3 regions of the Micromonospora sp. WMMD754 genome follow, and region 2 is predicted to be linked to each of the others. Evidence: riboswitches for the same ligand, from Rfam matches in the RefSeq annotation. Region 2 holds a riboswitch; each other region holds the start of a gene.
What was found. Region 2 has a riboswitch for cobalamin ahead of metE (5-methyltetrahydropteroyltriglutamate--homocysteine S-methyltransferase). Riboswitches for the same ligand answer to the same signal wherever they lie in the genome.
Positions count from the first base shown of each region.

Region 1 (3,920 bases), 470 kb from region 2:
TCGACGGGATGTTCTCCACCGCCGCGAACGCGGCGAACCGCTCCGTCTCGTCCGGCACGTACGTGTCCAGCAGGTTCAGGTAGAACTGGACGTGCACCGCCTCCTCGAACAGCTGCCGGGACAGGTAGAGCCGGCCCTCGGGGGAGTTGACGTGCTGGTAGAGGTTGAGCACGAGGTTGTTGGCGACGATGGTGTCGCCGGTGGCGAAGAAGGCCACCAGCCGCGACACCAGGTGCCGTTCGGCCGGGGACAGCGACGCCAGGTCGGCCAGGTCGGCGTGCAGGTCCACCTCCTCGACCGTCCAGGTGTTGCGGATGGCGTCCTTGAACCGGTCGAAGAAGTGCGGGTAGCGCATCGGGCGCAGGGTCAGGTCCATGCCGGGGTCGAGCAGCATGGGCCGGGTGTCGGTGGTGGTCACTGGCAGGCCTCGCAGCTCTCGGGGTTCTCCAGGGAGCAGGCCAGCGCCTCGTCGTCGGCCACGACGAGCGGTGCGATCGCCGGGGTCACGGCGACGGTGGCCTGCTGGATCCGGGTGGCGGGACGGGACCGCAGGTAGTAGGTGGTCTTCAGCCCGGCCTTCCAGGCGTACAGGTACATCGAGGAGAGCTTGCCGATGGTCGGCGCGCTCAGGAACAGGTTCAGCGACTGGGACTGGTCGATCCAGGGCGCCCGGGCGGCGGCCAGGTCGATCAGCGCCCGCTGCGGCAGCTCCCACGCGGTGCGGAACAGCTCCCGCACCTCGGCGGGCAGCTCGGTGACGTCCTGCACCGAGCCCTCCGCGCGCTTGATCCGGTCCCGGATCTGCGGCGTCCACAGCCCACGCGCCTTCAGTTCCCGCACCAGGTAGGTGTTGACCTGGAGGAACTCCCCGGACATGGTCTCCCGCTTGAACAGGTTGGACACCTGCGGCTCGATGCACTCGTAGCAGCCGGCGATCGACGCGATGGTGGCGGTCGGCGCGATCGCCACCAGCAGCGAGTTGCGCAGGCCGTGCGCGGCGATCCGGGCCCGCAGCGCGGCCCAGCGCCCGACCTGGGTCGGCTCCGCGCCCCACAGGTCCGGGTGCAGGTCACCCTTCGCCGCCCGGGTCCGGTCGTACGCCGGGTGCGGGCCGAACCGTTCGGCCAGCCCGGCGGAGGTCTCCAGCGCGGTCAGGAAGATCTCCTCCTGCACCCGGGTGGACAGCTCCTTCGCCTCGGCCGAGTCGAACGGCAGGCGCAGCGCGAAGAACGCGTCCTGCAGGCCCATCAGGCCCAGCCCGACCGGCCGCCAGCGCGGGTTCGACGCCGCCGCCTGCGCGGCCGGGTAGTAGTTGATGTCGATCACCCGGTCGAGGAACACCACCGCGGTGCGCACCGTCGCGCGCAGCCGTTCCCAGTCCACCCCGTCGGCGGTGACGTGCGCGCCGAGGTTGACCGAGCCGAGGTTGCACACGGCGGTCTCGGCGTCGTCGTTGACCTCCAGGATCTCGGTGCACAGGTTGGACAGGTGCACGACGTTCCCCGGCTCGCCGGTCTGGTTGGACAGCCGGTTCGCGGCGTCCTTGAACGTCATCCACCCGTTGCCGGTCTGCGCGAGCGTGCGCATCATCCGCCCGTACAGGTCCCGGGCCCGGACCGTGCGGACCGCCTTCTTCTCGACCGCCCGGTACGCGGCGTCGAACGCCTCGCCGTAGAGGTCGGGCAGCTCCGGCGCGTCGGACGGGTCGATCAGCGACCACTCGCCGTCGGCCTCGACCCGGCGCATGAACTCGTCCGGCACCCAGTTGGCCAGGTTGAGGTTGTGCGTCCGGCGGGACTCCTCGCCGGTGTTGTCCCGCAGTTCCAGGAACTCCTCCACGTCCGGGTGCCACGGCTCCAGGTAGACACAGGCCGCGCCCTTGCGCCGGCCGCCCTGGTTGACCGCCGCCACCCCGGCGTCGAGCGTCTTGAGGAACGGCACGATGCCGTTGGAGCGGCCGTTGGTGCCCCGGATCAGCGCGCCCCGGCCGCGTACCCGGGACCAGGAGATGCCGATGCCGCCGGAGAACTTCGACAGCTTCGCCACCTGGTGGTAGCGCTCGTAGATCGAGTCCAGCTCGTCGCGGGGGGAGTCGACCAGGAAGCACGAGGACATCTGGGTGTGGCGGGTGCCGGAGTTGAACAGCGTGGGGGAGCTGGGCAGGTAGGCCAGGCTGGACATCAGCCGGTAGAAGCCGACCGCCTCGTCCGGGGTGTGGGACAGGCCGCAGGCCACCCGCAGCAGCCAGTACTGCGGCGTCTCCACCACCAGCCGGGTCTCCGGGTGCCGCAGCAGGTAGCGGTCCGCCACCGTGCGCAGCCCGAAGTACTCGAACCGCAGGTCACCGGCCGGGTCCACGGCGTCGTCCAGCTTGCGGGCGTGGCGCGCGACGAACGCGGCGGTCCCGTCGCCGATCAGCCCCAGCCCGTGCCCGTACGCGATCGACTGGCTGAAGCTCGCCACCTGCTGCCCGCGTACCTCCTTGTCCACGAACGCGGCGAGCAGGCGGGCCGCCAGCCGGGAGTACTGCGGCTCCTCGCCGATCAGCTCCGCGGCGGTCTGGATGGACAGCCGGTCCAGTTCGGCGGTGGTGGCGCCGTCGTACAACCCGCTGATCGTCTTCGTGGCCACCCGCAGCGGGTCCACCTCGTCCAGGTCGGCGACCCACCGATCGACCGCCTTGACGATCTTGTTGACGTCGACCGGCTCGACGTCGCCGTCGCGCTTGCGGACCCGCATCACGGGCCGGCGCTGCTCCGGTCCGCCCACCTCGGACGGTGGACTCTCCTGCACGACCGTCATGACCTCTCCTCGCTGTCACCGATGGCCTCGGACGGCGGGAGGACGCCAACGGGCACGGCGCAGGGCCGGCCCGGCTGCTGGCGTCGGTCGTCCCGCGCGACCTCCGACCGCCGCGCGCGGCAGCGCACGGCGCGCTGGCAGGTCTTCGGACTCGCGGGCTCGACACGGGGTCGCCTACTGGCCGTCGCTTCCCGGGCCGGGTGGCCCAGTGCTTCGTTGACGGCGGTCGTTCCCACTCACCGCTGCGGGGCAGTCCCGGATTTCCACCGGGTTCCCTCTTGCGACACCCGGCCGTGGCCGACCGGGTGAACCAGCTGCGGTGAACACCATATATGGCGGTGGCCTCCCGTAGGTAACACCACATGTCGCGTCCGCGTGTCGGCAACGTCTCAGCGTCCACGGTGGCGTCGACGGGTCCCCCGCCATGGCGGACGCCGGTGTCGACGGCGATACTCGGCGCATGGCGAATCTGGGGCGCCGCTGGGCGTGGGTCGCGGTCCTGCTGGTCGGTGTCGGGCTGTTCCTGCTGGTGCTGGAGACACTGGCCGGCACCCGGAACATCAACTTCGTGCCGGCGCTGATCCTGCTCGGCGCCGCCATCGCACCGGCCACGTTCCTGACCTTCGCGCAGGGCCGCACCGGCCGGTGGCGGGTCCCCGGTTCGGTCGTCGGCCTCGCCGCGTTCGTCGGCGGGGTGGTCGGTGTCGTCGCGGCCGGCTGGCTGGAGTACGACACCCTGCACCGCCTCGGCGTGCTGCCGATGGTGTTCGTCGGCCTGATCGAGGAGACGGCGAAGCTGATCGTGCCGGTGGCGATCCTGCTGCTGTGGCGCCGGCGCCGGTCGCCGGGCGAGGGTCTGGTGATCGGGGTGGCCTCCGGCGCCGGCTTCGCCGCGCTGGAGACGATGGGCTACGCGTTCACCGCGCTGGTCGGGTCCCAGGGCAACCTCGGCACGGTCGAGCAGACGCTGCTGATCCGGGGCCTGACCGCGCCCGCCGCGCACCTGTCCTGGACCGGCCTGACCGCCGGCGCGCTGTTCGCCCTCGCCGCCGCGCCGGGCGGGCGCCGGCTGGCGGCGTTCCTGCTGACCTTCGCCGCGGCCGTCACGCTGCACACCT
Region 1 covers NZ_CP186058.1:5,894,191-5,898,110, reverse strand. Annotated here, with positions in the region: gene ACN27B_RS27740 (ribonucleotide-diphosphate reductase subunit beta) at 1-394, opposite strand, end outside; gene ACN27B_RS27735 (ribonucleoside-diphosphate reductase subunit alpha) at 415-2,802, opposite strand; cobalamin riboswitch at 2,921-3,132, opposite strand; gene ACN27B_RS27730 (PrsW family glutamic-type intramembrane protease) at 3,263-3,920, shown strand, end outside.
Region 1: it holds a riboswitch for cobalamin, as region 2 does, so the genes downstream of both, ACN27B_RS27735 (ribonucleoside-diphosphate reductase subunit alpha) here and metE (5-methyltetrahydropteroyltriglutamate--homocysteine S-methyltransferase) in region 2, are expected to answer to the same signal.

Region 2 (3,920 bases):
CTGATGGCCAGCCGGAACGCACCGACCGCCCAGTCCAGGTAGGTCTGCTGGTGGGCGCGGCGTAGCGGCAGGGTTTCCCGCAGTGCGGGTTCGTCGACCTGGATGACGCGGATGCCGGCGGTCTCCAGGTCGCGGCACTCGTCGCGTAGGGCGAGGGCGACCTGGTCGGCGGTGTCGGCGAGTGGTTGGTCGTCGCGGACGAAGGACCAGGCGAGGATGGTGACCGGTCCGGTGAGCATGCCCTTGACGGGTTTGCTGGTCAGGGATTGGGCGTAGGTGGACCAGGCGACGGTCATCGGCGCCCGGCGGGCGACGTCGCCGTGGATGACGGGTGGGCGTACGCAGCGGGTGCCGTAGGACTGCACCCAGCCGTGGTCGGTGGCGGCGAACCCGTCGAGCTGCTCGGCGAAGTAGTGGACCATGTCGTTGCGTTCCGGCTCGCCGTGCACGAGCACGTCCAGGCCCAGGTTCTCCTGCAGGCGGATGACGTGGGCGACCTCGGCGCGCATCCGCGCGGTGTAGCCGGCGTCGTCGAGGGTGCCGGCCCGGTGGGCGGCGCGGGCCGCGCGCAGCTCGGGGGTCTGCGGGAACGAGCCGATCGTGGTGGTGGGCAGCGCGGGCAGGCCGAGGCGGCGCTGCTGGCGGGCGGCCCGGTCGGAGTAGTCGCCGCGTCGCCGGTGCTCGGGGCGCAGCGCGGCGAGGCGTCCGCGGATCTCGTCGCGCCGCCAGGACGCCGGTGTGGCCGGCAGTGGTGCCGGCAGGGCGGTGGTGCCGTCGCGCAATGCGCGCCCGAGCAGGACGACCTCGTCGAGCTTCTGCCGGGCGAACGCGAGCCGTTCGGACAGCCGAGGGTCCAGGCGGGTCTCCGCGCTCAGGTCGACCGGGACGTGCAGCAGGGAGCAGGACGTGGACACCGCGACGTGGTCGGCCAGCGCGGCGACGGTGGCTCCGGCGGCGACGGCGGCCCGCAGATCGGTACGCCAGATGTTGCGGCCGTCGACGAGGCCGGCGACGATCGTCTTCCCGCCCAAGGGGCCGGCACCGGTCAGCCGTTCGAGGTTCCCCGGACCGGCGACGAGGTCGACCCCGACGGCCTCGACCGGGGCGTCGAGCAGCGCCGGGAGGGCGTCGGCGAGCTCACCGAAGTAGGTGGCGACGAAGATCCGCGGCCGGTTCGGCAGGTCACCGAGGCGCCGGTAGGCGCGGTGGAGACCATCGATCTCGGCCGCGGTGCGGTCGGCGACGTAGGCGGGTTCGTCGAGCTGCACCCACGGCACACCCGCCCCGGCGAGCGCGGTGAGGATGCCGGCGTAGGCGTCGACCAGGTCGTCGAGCCGGGCGAACGGGTCGGCGCCCTTGGCCAGCAGCAGGAACGTGGCCGGGCCGATCAGCACCGGGCGGGTGGTGATGCCGAGGGCGCGGGCCTCGGCGTACTCGCTCAGCGCCTTGACGGGGTGGGCGGCGAAGCGGGTGTCGGCGTCGATCTCCGGGACCAGGTAGTGGTAGTTGGTGTCGAACCACTTGGTCAGCTCCAGCGCCGGTTCGGCGTCGACGCCGCGGGCCATGGCGAAGTACGTGTCGAGGTCGTCGAGGCCGAGGCGGGTGAACCGGTGGGGGATCGCGCCGACGGCGACGGCGGTGTCGAGCATCTGGTCGTAGTAGGAGAAGGTGTTCGACGGGATGGCGTCGAGGCGGGCGTCGCGCAGCGTCCGCCACACCTGCGCCCGCAGCCCGGCGGCGGTCTCGTGCAGGCCGGCGGCGTCGAGCGTGCCGGCCCAGTAGGCCTCGACCGCCTTCTTCAGTTCGCGGTGCGCGCCGATGCGTGGATAGCCGAGCACGGTGCTCTGGCCGAATGGAGTGGTCACTGATGGTCCTTCCCTCGAGGTGCCTGGCGGCCACCGGGAGGGAGAAGCGGATACGGCGGGCGTACCGGCTTTCCGCCCTGGCCCTCCCGAGAGGCCGTCGACGGCGCGCACCGGACGGCGCACGCAGCGCTGGCAGGTCTTCGGACTCGCGGGCATGACACGAGGTCGCCTACTGGCCGTCGCTTCCCGGACCTTTCCGGTCCAGTGCTTCGATGACGGCGGTCGTTCCCACTCACCGCTGCGGGGCAGTCCGGTCTCGCACCGGGTTCCCTCTTACGACGCCCACCCGCCGAAGCGGGGAGGCGAACCAGCACCGCGCACGATCGTACGACGACGGTGCGGTGCGTGAGTGGCCGTGTCCGAGTCGCGGGACACGTCGACGGCACCGATCAGGACGCGAGAGACCGACGTCACCCGCCCCGACCTGGCGCGTCGCCGACACCCTGACGACTGGCTAAAATGGTCGCAGCGCTGGTTCACCCGGTCGGCGACGGCCGGGTGTCGTAAGAGGGAACCCGGTGGAAGTCCGGGACTGCCCCGCAGCGGTGAGTGGGAACGACCGCCGTCATCAGCACTGGGCCACCGGCCTGGGAAGCGACGGCCAGTAGGCGACCGAACCCGGTCCGGCCCGCGAGTCCGAAGACCTGCCCGCGTCGCGCGCACCACCGGTGCGCGCTGCCGTCGACCTCGCGGGTGGGTCCGGGCGGGTGACACGCCGTACGCGATCCGTCGGCGTGCCCTCGACGCGCGCCCTCCGGTCGGCGGTCCGCTGCATCGAGGACGGACCCGCACAGTGCCCGACACCATCACACTCGCCGGCCGACCACCGTCGGCCTCGCACCTGACCCTGTCGCAGATCATGGACCAGCACCACACCAACCTGATGGGTACGGTGCACGGCGGCCGGATCCTCAACCTGATCGACTCGGTCGCCGGGGTCGTCGCCGCCCGCCACTCCGACGGCCCGGCGGTCACCGCAGCCATCGACGAGACCGCCTTCCTACGCGCGGTCCGCGTCGGTGACGTGGTCCACGTCGACGCGCGGATCACCTGGGCCGGCCGCAGCTCGATGGAGGTGGCGGTGAGGGTCAGCGCGGACCGCTGGGACCGCGCGGTGCCCCCGGTCGACGTGGCCACGGCACACCTGGTGATGGTGGCCGTCGACGATCACGGCGATCCCCGCGCCGTCCCGCCGCTGCTGCCGCAGACCGACGGGGACCGGCGACGCTACCGGGAGGCGCAGATCCGACGGGAGCACCGGCTGGCGCTGCGCCGGGCCCTGCTCAACGGCGCCGGGGAGGGCTGAACGGTGCTCGGACTGTCCGTTGCGGTGCTCGCCGGCTATCTCGCCGCGATCGTCGTCCTCATGGTCACGCCCGGCCCGGACATGATGTTCGTGCTGGCCAACGCCACCCGCTACGGCGCCCGATCCGGGGTCGTCGCCGCGCTTGGCGTCGCCGCCGTGGAAGCCGTGCACGTCGCCGCGGTGGTCGGAGGACTGGCCACGGTGATCAGCGCGTCACCGGTCCTGTTCACCGCCATCCGATGGGCCGGCGCCGCGTATCTGATCGTCCTGGGGGTCCGGGCCGCGTGTCGGCGCGATCCGGTCACCGCCGACGATCCGGACCGCGGCGCGTCGCCCGGGCGGGCCTTCCTGCGTGGACTGGTGACGAACCTGCTCAACCCCAAGATGATCCTGTTCAGCGTGGCGTTCCTGCCGCAGTTCGTCGATCCGGGTGCCGGCGACGCGACGGCGCAGCTCGTCCTGCTCGGCGCCCTGTTCGTCGCCGTGCAGCTCGCCGTGGACATCACTCTCGGCGTGGGCGCCGGCCGGCTCGCCGGCAGGCTGGCGGACCGGCGGTGGTCGCGGCGGATCAACAGGCTCTGCGCGGTCGCGTTCGTGGCCCTCGGCGTCCGCCTCGCCCTGGGCTGACACGCCGCCGGACAGGGTGGCGTGCAGGCCGGCGACCTGGGCGTCGTTCTCACCCTTGCAAGGCGGCGCCGGGAATCGTGGCGCGGGTCAGGACGGCGTTGGGGTCGGCGCCGAGAGTCAGC
Region 2 covers NZ_CP186058.1:6,364,665-6,368,584, reverse strand. Annotated here, with positions in the region: gene metE (5-methyltetrahydropteroyltriglutamate--homocysteine S-methyltransferase) at 1-1,865, opposite strand, end outside; cobalamin riboswitch at 1,980-2,192, opposite strand; cobalamin riboswitch at 2,321-2,531, shown strand; gene ACN27B_RS29725 (acyl-CoA thioesterase) at 2,659-3,171, shown strand; gene ACN27B_RS29720 (LysE family translocator) at 3,175-3,798, shown strand; gene tsaD (tRNA (adenosine(37)-N6)-threonylcarbamoyltransferase complex transferase subunit TsaD) at 3,848-3,920, opposite strand, start outside.

Region 3 (3,920 bases), 470 kb from region 2:
AGGTGCGGGGCGCCCGGGAGTGGCTGCTGCGCGGCCTGCACAGCCGCCTCACCCGGCTGCTCACCCATCCGGTGGTGGCGCTCGGCATCTACACCGCCAGCCTCTTCGGCCTCTACTTCAGCGACCTGCTCGGCACGCTGATGCGCTCCCACCTCGGGCACCTGGCCATGCTGGGGCACTTCGTGGTCTCCGGCTACCTGCTGTTCTGGGTGCTCATCGGCATCGACCCGGGCCGACCCCGGGTGCCCCACCCGATCCTGGTGCTCATCCACCTGGCCGCGATGATGGCGCACGGCTTCTTCGGACTCGCGCTCATGCAGACCACCACCGTCATCGCACCGGACTGGTACCTCGGCGTCCATCCCGGATGGGCGTCGTCGCCGCTGGCGGACCAGAAGCTGGGCGCCGGCATCGCCTGGGCGTTCGGCGAGATCCCGGCCGCCGTGGTGATGGTCCTGCTGGTCCGGCAGTGGATCCGGGCCGACGAGCGCGAACAGCGCCGCCTCGACCGGGCCGCGGACCGGGCCGAGGCCACCGGCGAGGACGACGACCTGGCCCGCTACAACGCGTTCCTGGCCGCCACCGCGCGCCGCCCCGACCGGAACTGATCGGAGCATCGGCGGGAACTTCCGCGCGGTCCGGTCCGACCATTCACCCGGGAGACGGCAACCGCGCACACCGGCACGGCTCGACGGGCACGGGCCGGCCCGTTCCCCAATTCCTGTTTCCCGATCGGAGTTGCCCTGATGTCTGTGACCGAACTGCCCGGCGACCGCGCGCCGGACTCCCCCGCCACACCGCCGGACGCCGCCCGACCGCCCCGCCGGCCCGCGCCGCTGACGGCCCTGCTGACCCGCCTGCACTTCTACGCCGGCGTCCTGGTCGCGCCGTTCCTGCTGGTCGCCGCGCTCACCGGGCTCGCGTACACGATCACGCCGCAGCTCGACGCCGCGCTCTACGGCGACAAGCTCACCGTCACCGCGGTCGGCGGGCAGCCGCGACCGCTCGCCGACCAGATCGCCGCCGCCCGCGCCGCGCACCCGGACGGCACGCTCACCGCGGTGCAGCCGGGCGCCGGTGACCGGACCACCCGCGTGGTGTTCGCGCGCGAGGATCTCGGCGACCGGCAGCACACCGTCTACGTCGACCCGTACACCGCCGAGGTGGCGGGACAGCTCACCACCTGGTTCGGGTCGACACCGGCCACCACCTGGCTGGACGACCTGCACCGCAACCTGCACCTGGGCGACGTCGGGCGGCACTACTCCGAGATCGCGGCGAGCTGGCTGTGGGTGCTGGCGCTGGGCGGCGTGGTGCTGTGGTGGCGCCGGCGCGCCGCCGGCCGCGCCCGCGCCCGGCACCTGCTCGTGCCCGACCTGTCCGCCGGGCGGGGCGTACGCCGCACCCGGGGCTGGCACGCCACCACCGGCGTCTGGCTCACCGTGGGTCTGCTCTTCCTCGCCGCAACCGGTCTGACCTGGTCCCGCTACGCGGGGGCGAACTTCGGCGCCGGGTTGGACGCGTTGCGCGCCGGCACCCCGGAGATCTCGACCACGCTCGACGGCGCGCCGCCCGCCACCGGCGGTGGGGAACACCGGCACGGCGGGACGGCCACCGCGCCGGCGGCCGACCCGGCCACGTACGACCGGGTGCTGGGCGCCGCCCGCGCCGCCGGCCTGTCCGGCCCGGTCGAGATCGCACCGGCGGCGCACGACGGTGCCGCCTGGACGGTCGCGCAGACCGACGACACCTGGCCGGTCGCGTACGACCGGGTGGCCGTCGACCCGGCCGGCGGCACGGTGACCGCGCGCAGCGACTTCACCGACTGGCCGCTGCTGGCGAAGCTCAGCAAGCTCGGTATCCAGGCCCACATGGGCCGTCTCCTCGGGCCGGTCAACCAGGTCCTGCTCGCCGCGCTCGCGCTCGGCCTGCTCTGCGTCGTCGTCTGGGGCTACCGGATGTGGTGGCAGCGCCGGCCCACCCGCGCCGACCGCCGGGCGCCGCTGGGCGCACCGCCGGCCCGGGGCGCGTGGCGCGGCACGCCGTGGTGGGCGCTGTTGGTCGGCGTGCCGGTGGTGGCGGCGCTCGGCTGGGCGCTGCCCTGGTTCGGCGGCACGCTGCTCGGCTTCCTGGTGGTCGACGCCCTGACCGGGCTGCTCGGGCGCCGGCGCCGGCGCCGGAGCGTCCCGGTGTCACCCGCCCCGGCCGGCAGCTGACCGGCGTCCCGCCCGGCGACCCTCCACCCGGGGCCGCCGGGCGGGGCCCGGCGGCCCGAAGGTGCTGGGTTACGCTGCCGGCAGCGCTGGTTCACCCGGTCGGCCCCGGCCGGGTGTCGCAAGAGGGAACCCGGTGGAAGTCCGGGACTGCCCCGCAGCGGTGAGTGGGAACGACCGCCGTCAACGAAGCACTGGGCCACCCGGCCCGGGAAGCGACGGCCAGTAGGCGACCTCGTGTCGTGCCCGCGAGTCCGAAGACCTGCCCGCGCCGCGCGCACCGACCGGTGCGCGCTGCCGTCGACCTCGCGGGTGGGTCGGGCGGGTGACACGCCGCACGCGAACCGTCGGCGTGCCCTCGACGATGCGCCCCGCCCGGTCGGCGGTCCGCTTCGCGAGGACGGAACCACACGTGCCCGACACCAGCACGCTCACCGGCCGACCGCCGTCGGCCTCGCACCTGACGCTGTCGCAGATCATGGACCAGCACCACACCAACCTGATGGGTACGGTGCACGGCGGTCGGATCCTCAACCTGATCGACTCGGTGGCCGGCGTGGTCGCCGCCCGCCACTCCGACGGACCGGCGGTCACCGCCGCCATCGACGAGACGGCCTTCCTGCGCGCGGTGCGCGTCGGCGACGTGGTCCACGTCGACGCCCGCATCACCTGGGCCGGGCGCAGCTCGATGGAGGTGGCGGTGAAGGTCAGCGCCGACCGCTGGGACCGGGCGGTGCCGCCGGTGGACGTGGCCACCGCGCACCTGGTGATGGTGGCCGTGGACGACCACGGCCACCCCCGCGCGGTGCCGCCGCTGCGCCCCGAGACCGACGGCGACCGGCGCCGCTACCGCGAGGCGCACATCCGCCGGGAGCACCGGCTGGCGCTGCGGCGGGCGCTGCTCGACGGCGGGAGCGAGGCGTGACGGCCGGACTGCCGCCGGCCGTGCTGGCGGGCTACCTCGCGGCGATCGTGCTGCTCATGCTCACCCCGGGACCGGACATGATGTTCGTGCTCGCCAACGCCGCCCGGTACGGCGCCCGGGCCGGCGCGGTGGCCGCGCTCGGGGTCGCCGCCGGCGAGGCGGTGCACGTCGCCGCCGTGGTGGCCGGGCTCGCCACCGTGGTCGCCGCGTCGCCGGTGCTGTTCACCGCTATCCGGTGGGCCGGCGCGGCCTACCTGGTCGTGCTGGGGGTGCGGGCGTTGCGCGGCGCCGGACGGCCCGGCGCGTCGGCGGACCGGGCCGACGGGCGGGCCGGCCGGGCGTTCCTGCGCGGTCTGCTGACCAACCTGCTCAACCCGAAGATGATCCTGTTCAGCGTGGCGTTCCTGCCGCAGTTCGTCCGGCCCGGCGAGGGACCGGTGACGGCGCAGCTGGTGCTGCTCGGCGCGCTCTTCGTCGCGGTCCAGCTCACCGTCGACCTGGCGCTGGGGCTGGGCGCCGGCCGGATCGCCGGCCGGTGGGGCGACAGCCGCTGGTCGCGGCGCATCGACCGGGTCTGTGCCGTGGCGTTCGTCGCGCTGGGGATCCGGCTGGCTGCCGGTTGACGTCCGGGGTGGCCGGTGGGCGCGGCGGCGCTCACCGGCCGGGCGTGGCGCCCAGCCCGTCGTCGACCCGCCGCGCCGCCGCGGCCGGGCCCGCCGGCACGTCGCCCGGCCGCTCCTGGTCGAGGTGCAGGCGCAGCAGCACCCAGCCCAGCGACACCC
Region 3 covers NZ_CP186058.1:5,890,226-5,894,145, forward strand. Annotated here, with positions in the region: gene ACN27B_RS27710 (cytochrome c oxidase assembly protein) at 1-608, shown strand, start outside; gene ACN27B_RS27715 (PepSY-associated TM helix domain-containing protein) at 747-2,216, shown strand; cobalamin riboswitch at 2,287-2,497, shown strand; gene ACN27B_RS27720 (acyl-CoA thioesterase) at 2,626-3,138, shown strand; gene ACN27B_RS27725 (LysE family translocator) at 3,135-3,761, shown strand; gene ACN27B_RS27730 (PrsW family glutamic-type intramembrane protease) at 3,793-3,920, opposite strand, start outside.
Region 3: it holds a riboswitch for cobalamin, as region 2 does, so the genes downstream of both, ACN27B_RS27720 (acyl-CoA thioesterase) here and metE (5-methyltetrahydropteroyltriglutamate--homocysteine S-methyltransferase) in region 2, are expected to answer to the same signal.